Regions from separate parts of the Pseudosulfitobacter sp. DSM 107133 genome, predicted to be linked through region 1. Evidence: riboswitches for the same ligand, from Rfam matches in the RefSeq annotation. Region 1 holds a riboswitch; each other region holds the start of a gene.
The links. A riboswitch is a leader RNA that binds a small molecule or an ion and turns the genes downstream of it on or off. The one in region 1 is predicted to bind cobalamin.

Region 1 (2,198 bases):
GGGGGCAGCCAGATCACTCATTGAAGATCAAACTCCGGCAGGGCCTCGGCCAATGTCTCAAGCGCTGTGACATTGCGGATCGAGGGGTCCATCGAATGCGCATTCAGGATCACGATACGGTCATTCCTGACCGCGTCCATCTGGCTGGTCACCGGATCGCTGCGCAGGAATTCCAGCTTTTTCTCCACATCATCCGCCTCGAAACGGCGCCGGTCCATTTCGGCGACGACGATGACCGAAGGGTTGGCGCGGGCGATGCTTTCCCAGCTGACAACCGGCCATTCCTCGTCGCTTTGTACGACATTGCGCAGCCCGAGCTTGTCCATCATGTAACCCGGAGGCCCCTTGCGGCCCGCGACATAGGGGTCGATGTCCATCTCGGCGGAGGAGAACCAGAACACGGCCGAAGCATCGTCAAGATCCAGCGCCGCCGCCTTTTCGATGGCCGCCGCTTCGCGGGCTTTCAGATCCGCGACCAGAGCCGCGCCTTTTTCGGACACGTCGAAAATCTGCGCAAGCTGGGTGACACCGGCATAGATGCTGTCCATTTCGAACATGGCCAGACGGGTGCCGTCCGATCCGGTGCTGTTGTCCTTGGCCCAGCAATCGGCGGGCAGCACGAAGGTCGCGATGCCAAGGTCGGCAAACTGGTCGCGGGTGGCAACGATGCCCTGCGGGCCGATGTGCCATTCATATTGCGCGACAACCACATCGGGGCGCTTGTCGACCACGGATTCAAAGCTGGGGTCATTGTCGGCCAGACGTTCGATGCCTGCGTTCAGTTCGGTGAACTCGGGCAGCACTTTGGTAAACCAGACCGAGGTTCCGGCAACCTTGTCGCCAAGTCCCAGCGTATACATCAGCTCGGTGCCGGCCTGACCGACGGTGATCGCCGTTTCGGGGGCCGCGTCAAAGGTGACGTCGACGCCGCAATTTTCGATCGTCAGGGGATAGCTCGTCTGGGCCTGCGCCATCGGCGCGAAACAGACCGCGCCCAGCAGGGCCGCCGTCAGGGTGTTATTGTACATCGTATGTCTCCGGTGTGTGATGCGCCCGGAGACAAAGAGGGAATGGCGAACCCACGGCTGACCTGCACGGCAACCGGAACGGTCGACATACGGGCGCTTGCGATGGCCGGTGCCGGGGGGCACCGCAGGATTAATTTCATTCGACACCTCCCCGGACTCCCCGCCCGGGCCGCGTTACGTTTGGTGTCGGCAGGTCTCCTGACTGGCGAGTCGTTACGGCAGCGGCCTTCCCATGGCACGGGGCCACAGTGGCATGATCGCTGCACGCTCATCGCCTACAGTTGCGGGGGCAGTTCCGGTTCACCGGCGGACCGGTGGCGGATTCCCTTTTGATTCCTTGCGGAAACCGACAGGGAGTGTTCTAGCCAGCAACCTCTGCGCTCGCAATGGTTGATTGTTGCCTGCCAGATCAGTCCAGCTGCGACTGGGTGGTATCACGGGCTGTATCACCGGCCCATCTGGCCGCGAGGTGCAGCAGGATGATAATCATTGCCAGAGGCACCGACACCGAAATCCACACCATCGGAATGCCAAGCGTGTCTGCGGTCAGCCCCGACTGTCTGGCAAGATATCCTTTGGCAAAGCCGCCCCGCAGGCCCACAAAGCAGAAATAGACCACCGGCAGGACGAAAATCAGCACGGCCGCGCTTTGGATGGCGTCGCCAAGTGCGGACAGAATGTGGGGCGGTTTGGGAAAGACGCTTTGCATCAGCACCGCGTCCGAGCGGGTCTTGAAAGACAGGGTTGCGCCCAGCAGGCCGGTCCAGACCATCGCATAGCGGGCGACATCTTCGGTCCAGATCGGGGGCGCGGAAAAGACATAGCGGGCAATGATTTGCAGCATGACCGTCAGGAACATCAGGCAGACAGCCAGAATCGCGGCCCGCCGCGTGATGGCGTGAACGCTGTTGCTGATCGAGATGATGACGTGGCGCATGTGCCGGTCTCCACTGGAAATGCCGGGCCCGGTTGTGGGCCCGGCGGTTGCTTTTAGCGGTTGCTGTCGGACAGGTCTGTCCAGATCTTGACGTCTTCGGCAGGCATCAGGTCCGACTCATACACCGGCTTGGATGCTGCGCGGAACACGGCGCGTTCTTCTGCGGTCAGGCGCTGTACGGTCACGCCTTTTTCCTCAAGCGCGGTCAGCCCGGATTCGGACGCTTCGGCCAG
Region 2 (2,198 bases), on a different replicon from region 1:
CGCCCATTTTTCGTGAATTCTAAATGTTCTAGCTGCTAGAGGTTCAAGCTGTTTCTTGGCACAGAGGCGGTTTGTCACGGACCCGTGAACAGACCAGTGGCTTGTGCATGCCAATAGCTATAGCTACCAACACTATAGATATGGAGGTCACATGCTTACAATTGGAAGTTTGGGAAAGAAGACCGGAACAAAAGTTCAGACCATCCGGTATTACGAACAGATCGGGTTGATGCCCGAACCGGGTCGCACAGAAGGGGGGCAACGGCGTTACGGTGACGCCGAAGTCGACCGCTTGTCATTTATTCGACACGCGCGCCAGTTGGGATTTCCGCTGGAGGCGATCCGCGAGCTACTTGATCTTAGCGACAATCCGGATCGATCTTGCCACGAGGCCGACTCCATCGCTCGTCGACAACTCAAACAGGTCGAATTGCGGATGGATCGCTTGAAAGCGCTGCAGACCGAACTGAAGCGCATGATCCACGAATGCAGTGGAGGCAATACCGCGGATTGTAAGGTTCTCGAGGTCTTGCGCGATCACTCAGAGTGTCTGACCGACCACGATGCAATCGGCGCATAGTCGCGCCAATTGCTCGCAATCCAAAACGGTGTGTAAAACGACAATGGTCGGTCGTACATGGCTGCTTTTACCTTAGGCGGGTTGATAGAGCCGGGCGTGCGGAAGGCCTGTTTTCTCGAACCTCCGGAATGTCTTTGCCAAAGCCAGAGCACCAAGGTCAATGATGGGTTCAAGCAAAACAACGATGATGTAGACCGACGCGAATGCTCCCGCGTTTGCCAAGGTCTCCGCGGTAAAGCCCTGTCCGTAGAAAACCCAGAAGGCCACCCACGCCACAATGCCACCTTGGAACACCGCAGATAGCTTTGCTGCTTGAGTGTAGGAAACCTCGGTGTACGGCGTGTCGGCCGGGATAATCCTTCGTGCCAATGCGGTCATTGCCAAAACTGGCAGAATAAGCGTGGTCAGGTTCATTCCCAATTGCGGAATGTCGGAAGGTGAAAACAGGAAGCTTTGCGCTACAAGACCAAAGATCAGACCAATAGCTGTTGGAACTGTGCCGAGGATCAGGAAAAGTGTGGTTCCAAGTATCAAATGTACTTCTGACACGCCAACAGGTGGATGCGGCAGAAATTCAAAGAATCCTAGCACCATCGCGCTTGCCGCAGCGGAGCGTCCGGCCAAAGCTAAGATGTTGCCGTTCTGCTTCACGTGATCAACAGCGAGCTTGGCGACGATCCCAACCGAAGCAACACCGGTCGCAGTCCCCAGTACAATTTTTGCGCCGTCCACGACGCCAGGTTCGATATGCATAATTTCGTTCCTTCTGCACCCATCGTGCAAGATGCCTCCATAGAGGCGTTACAGTGTACTTGGCAGGTTTCCTGACTCGCGCTTCATCGCTGCAATTTCACCTTCCCGGATCTCTCCAGTGGTATTCGGAATGCAGCTAACGCTCACAGTTGCGTGGGCAGTCTCGGATCAGGACAGGACTTGATGTCCCTACCGCGTTCCCATTTACCCCGCCGCCGCAAATCGGCTTTGGGACCAAGTCCGAGCACCTGATATCCTCGGCCTGCCCGAGTCAAGATGGTTTGTAGAATGCAGTTGGTGTGTAGTCGCTGTGGCAACCAAATTTTGCCCAAGTATGATGCGAGATAACACAAAACTACTCCATCAAACAGCTAGTTACATCAACTCATCTCTTCAACTTTCCGAGAAAAACTAAGCCCAGGACGGATCTCCCTGGTCTCCATCCGAAAAAGCAAAACATCCCCAAGAGCGGAACTCTTGGGGATGTCGTGATCAGACCAAATCAGATTATTCGGCCGTCGCGGCATAGTTCATGATGTGAAAAATCATGTTCTGTTCAATTGTGCCATCGACAAGGTGTGCCCACGGGCCTTTGGCATAGGCGGCGACATCCTCACCCGAATGGGTTTCGGAGGACTTGGGAACCACCGCCTGCTGCAAATAGTCCAGGTCTGTCGCGGCCTCTTCGGTGAGCACCGGTCGCGTACCAAAGAAAGAACCATCCGCTTGTTCCGTCAGAACCGATCCCGCACCGTTCAGGTAGCCTGCGACGGTGAACGGCTTATTGTCGGCTCCCAATTCGGGCTCCCCGGTATGCGCCACGCCTTCGCCGTCGATGCCCATGCACAGGCCAAGGATGTCCGAC
Region 3 (2,198 bases), on a different replicon from region 1:
TGTCTGGCCGGTCTTCTGACTTGGGGTCACCTGGCCCGCGCGCCTTCCCGGATCGCTCCAGTGGCATCTGCGCGTGGCCATCACCGTTACAGCGTTGGGCACGTCCCGGAGTTTCACCGGATTCCCGATTCTCCCGACGAGCGGGCACCAGACGGAGCCAGGATGCACGCAAGGCAAATGGGGGACAAGGGCGAAAGGGGGGATCGGGCCCGTGCGGGAAACGGTGGATGAACAGCCGCCCTCGAAGTCGGCGGGGCACCAGCGCGCGCCCCGCCTCTGCGTCAGCTCATGCCAAGCGCTTCTTTGTACATTTCCAGAACCGCCTCTTCTTCGGCGATGTCGTCGGGCTCGCGTTTGCGCAGCGCGATCACCTTGCGGATCACCTTGGTGTCATAGCCGCGCCCCTTGGCTTCGGCCATCACCTCTTTTTGCTGCTCGGCGATGTCTTTTTTCTCGGCATCCAGACGTTCGATACGTTCGATGAACTGGCGCAGTTCGTCGGCGGTTACACGATAGCTTTCAAGGTTGGTGGCGGTGTCGGTCATGGGGTGCGTCCTTCAATCGGTGCTGCTCGGGCAAGACCCAACCGATACCGCCCCCCCCTGTTGCCTGCAAGACCACTTTGACGCTTGGCCCCAATGGCGGGTCGCATTCGCGACTTGATCGGTGACGGCACAGGCGATAAGCCACGCATACTTTGGTTCGACGGGGTGACTCGTCGTTTAAGGGAACGCGGTGCGGGGCAATTTCCCCAAATCCGTGACTGCCCCCGCAACTGTTAGCGGTGAGCGCGGCCGTCATATGCCACTGGGTCATCGAACCTCGGGAAGGCACGGCCCCGCATCGACCCGCAAGTCAGGAGACCTGCCAAAGGGATCACCCGGATACGGACGCGGGGAGCGTGTGTGTCGGCGGCCTGACCGCTTTGGTGGCATTTCACCGGCGGAGGGCGTTTTGTCTTTCCCATATCGACGACCAAAGGGTCGGACCCAACCGACCCGTCCGTAAGGGGACAATTTTATGAAACATCTACTTGCTTCGGCATCTGTAGCAGCACTGGCCACCCTGCCCCGCGTGGCCTTGGCGCAGGACGATGCCTTTGACCTGGGCACGATCACGGTATCGGCCAGCCAGACACCTGTTGAGACCAAGCGCACCGGCACTGTGGTCGAGGTGGTCGAACAGGATGAGATCGAAAAAAGCAGCAGCGTGCGCGTATCCGAAACGCTGGACACGCTGCCGGGCGTTTCGCTTTCGGGCAATGGCGGTCTGGGCACATCGTCCGTGCTGCGCGTGCGCGGACTGTCCGGCAAATATGTGCCGGTCTATATCGACGGCATCGACGTGACCGACCCTTCCAGCGTCCAGACCCAATACAATTTTGGCGCGCTGACCACTGCTGGCGTCGGGCGCATCGAAGTGTTGAAAGGCTCGCAATCGGCGATCTACGGATCGGAAGCGATTGGTGGCGTGGTCAACATCACCACCCTACGCGCCACCGAAATGGGCACCCATCTGAGCTATAGCGTCGAGGCAGGCAGCTTTGACACCTATGCCGCCACCTTTGGCGTCACCACCAAGGCCGAGCGGGGCGAACTGGCCCTGACGCTGAGCCATGCGCGCACCAAGGGGTTTTCCGCTTTTGAGGAAAACGACCGCGTCAACCCCGAAGCCGATGGATTCAAAGGCACAACGCTGATCCTGACGGGGTCTTATGATGCCACTGATCTGGTCACGCTGGGTTTTGCATTGAACTATATCGACAGCGAAACAGACCAGGACGGATTTCCCGCGCCTGCCTATGTTCTGGCTGATACCGCAGATCAGGAACTGACCAAACGACTGGGCACACGGGTCTATGCCGAAATTGAAGGCGCTGCGGTCGATCACACGATTTCGCTGACCTATACCGACACCAAACGCGAATACCCAATCGGCTTTAACCGTGATTTCCACGGTCAGCGCACCGAAGCATCCTACAAAGCTGTGACACAGGCCGGCGCGGTCGATCTGGCCTTTGGCGCCAGCTATTCGCAAGAGGAATTTGCGGTCGATGCCATCAGCGGCACCTATGAAATCGCGTCGGTCTTTGGCGAGGCGCAGTACGCCGCCTCTGAGAATGTTGACCTCAGCTTTGCGCTGCGTCACGACGACCACTCGACCTTTGGCGGGTTTACCACGGGCCGTCTGGCCGGCAA
Region 4 (2,198 bases), on a different replicon from region 1:
GCTTGCGCGGCGATTCCGCCTCGATCACCCTGCGGGCGGCGGCGACGCCTTCGGGGCCGGCCAGATCGGCCTTGGACAGCAGCACGATGTCGGCGCAGGCGATCTGGTCCTCAAAGACTTCGGACAACGGCGTCTCGTGGTCCAGGCTTTGGTCGGCCTCGCGTTGGGCCTGTACCGCATCCAGATCGGGGGCGAACTGTCCCTTGGCGACAGCCTCGGCGTCGGCCAGCGCAATCACGCCGTCCACAGTGATCCGCGACCGGATTGCGGGCCATTCAAAGGCTTTCAACAGCGGTTTCGGCAATGCCAGCCCCGAGGTTTCGATCAGGATGTGATCGGGCGTCCGGGGCAGGGCCATCAGCGCCTCGATGGTGGGAATAAAGTCGTCGGCAACCGTGCAGCAGATGCAGCCGTTGGCCAGCTCGACAATGTTTTCAGCGGGGCAATTCTCGTCAGCGCAGGTTTTCAGAATGTCGCCATCCACACCCGCCGTGCCAAATTCGTTGACCAGCACCGCCAGACGTTTGCCGCCGTGGTTCTGCATCAGGTGGCGGATCAGTGTGGTTTTGCCCGCGCCCAGAAAGCCGGTGACAATGGTGACGGGGATTTTGGTAAGGTCGCTCATAGCGGCTGCTCCTGTGGGGGAATGCGGGCAATGGATTGTTTGCGGAACACCTGCGGGCGTTCGCGCCAGGGCACGATGCCGTCGGCGGTGGCGGCATAGGCCACGATCCCGTCGCGGATGTCCGGAAGGTGGGTGTCGGGGTCAAGATCGCCGTAGACATAGGTCCAGCGGTCGGCGCCACCTGACAGGATCAGCGAACAGCCGCGCGAACAGGCCGAAAGACATTCGGCACCCCGCAGGCGCACGCCGTCGGGCAGCGTGTCAGACAATGCATCGAACAGACGCTGGCCGGGGCGCAGCCCTTCACCGGTGTCGATCTGTCCTGCCTTGCAGGTCGTGCATATGGTGACGGTAACCGGGTCTTTTGCGCGCGTCATGTCTTCCCTCGTATTTCAATGGCGAAACAGGGGAAGGCCAGCAGGGAACGACATGCGAACAGCGTCCATCGCCGGTCGCGAAACACCCCGTTCGCCCGTTACAAACTACGCTGGCAGGTCTCCCGGCTTGCGGATTTTGGGCGCTTGGCCCAGCGATCCACCACCTTCCCAGCTATCAGGCCAGTGGTCAGCAGATCTATCCGGTCACGGTCGCGGGGGCGGCAGCGCTTTGCCTGCGCCCCTTTCGGGCCGTGGGCGTATCGCATTCCCTCTTCGCCTGTAAAAACAGGAACCAACGTGCGCCATGCATTCGTGATTTACCTGTGGCTGTCAAGCAAGGGAATGCAGGTGTCGCGCCATAGTTTCCAAAATTCTTACTAAACCGCTGAAATAAAACGACAGTATTCTCAACCCTTGAGTGTACTACAAGCTGCCCACAATGGCGCGGGCGGCCTCGATTGCGACGGGTGCGGATTGGCGCACAAATTCCTCGGGTGTCCATTCCGCCAGCGATGCGGCAACATGGATCGCGCCAAGCGGCCTGCCATCACGCCCGGTAATGGCGACCCCGATCGCAACCTCGCCCAGCACATATTCCTCGGTGACCATCGCGTAACCATTGCGGCGGGCCGTGCTGATACTGTCGATGATTTCATCCGGTTCGGTCCGGGTTTTCGACGTGTAGGGCTGCAATGGTGTGCGCAGGATAATGTCGCGTGCCGCGTCGTCGGGCAGCGCCGACAATACAGCGCGCCCGCCGGCGGTGCAAAATGTCGGAATGCTGTGCCCGACCAGGGTGGCGAAAAAGGTCTCGCGCTTGCTTTGTATCCGCAGGGCATAGATCAGGCGGGTTTCGTCAAACAGGCTTAGATCGACACGTTCGGGAATGGTTTTGCGCAGTTCCAGCAGCACCGGCGTGGCCTTTTGCACAACGGGGTCCATGCGCAGTACATCCAGCGTGTGGTCCAGCAGGCGCAACCCGGGCAAATAGCCCCGATCATCGGCGCTGCGCCGGATATAGCCCAATTTGACCAGCGTATGCACCAGACGTTGCGCCGCCGACCGGTCGATGCCGGCGCGCTGGGCGATGTGCGACAAGCTAAGGGGACCGTCGGCGCGGTGAAATGCGCCCAGCACCTGCATGGCGCGCGCCGCAGAGCGGACAAACAGCCGGTCTTCGTCTGCATGAAAATTGG

Region 2: linked by a shared signal. The riboswitch ahead of DSM107133_RS23155 (energy-coupling factor ABC transporter permease) and the one ahead of DSM107133_RS24560 (ABC transporter substrate-binding protein) in region 1 are both predicted to bind cobalamin.
Region 3: linked by a shared signal. The riboswitch ahead of DSM107133_RS12400 (TonB-dependent receptor) and the one ahead of DSM107133_RS24560 (ABC transporter substrate-binding protein) in region 1 are both predicted to bind cobalamin.
Region 4: linked by a shared signal. The riboswitch ahead of DSM107133_RS17070 (DUF1636 domain-containing protein) and the one ahead of DSM107133_RS24560 (ABC transporter substrate-binding protein) in region 1 are both predicted to bind cobalamin.

What each region holds. Positions count from the first base shown of each region.
Region 1 is NZ_CP085162.1:23,803-26,000, forward strand. It holds gene DSM107133_RS24555 (iron ABC transporter permease) at 1-21, opposite strand, end outside; gene DSM107133_RS24560 (ABC transporter substrate-binding protein) at 18-1,028, opposite strand; cobalamin riboswitch at 1,199-1,394, opposite strand; gene DSM107133_RS24565 (TRAP transporter small permease subunit) at 1,438-1,965, opposite strand; gene DSM107133_RS24570 (TRAP transporter substrate-binding protein) at 2,019-2,198, opposite strand, start outside.
Region 2 is NZ_CP085159.1:102,634-104,831, reverse strand. It holds gene DSM107133_RS23160 (helix-turn-helix domain-containing protein) at 152-580, shown strand; gene DSM107133_RS23155 (energy-coupling factor ABC transporter permease) at 653-1,333, opposite strand; cobalamin riboswitch at 1,377-1,587, opposite strand; gene DSM107133_RS23150 (alkaline phosphatase) at 1,841-2,198, opposite strand, start outside.
Region 3 is NZ_CP085154.1:2,530,083-2,532,280, forward strand. It holds cobalamin riboswitch at 1-167, opposite strand, end outside; gene DSM107133_RS12395 (DUF2312 domain-containing protein) at 282-545, opposite strand; cobalamin riboswitch at 682-887, shown strand; gene DSM107133_RS12400 (TonB-dependent receptor) at 1,021-2,198, shown strand, end outside.
Region 4 is NZ_CP085154.1:3,428,264-3,430,461, reverse strand. It holds gene cobW (cobalamin biosynthesis protein CobW) at 1-625, opposite strand, end outside; gene DSM107133_RS17070 (DUF1636 domain-containing protein) at 622-1,002, opposite strand; cobalamin riboswitch at 1,097-1,314, opposite strand; gene DSM107133_RS17065 (IclR family transcriptional regulator) at 1,426-2,198, opposite strand, start outside.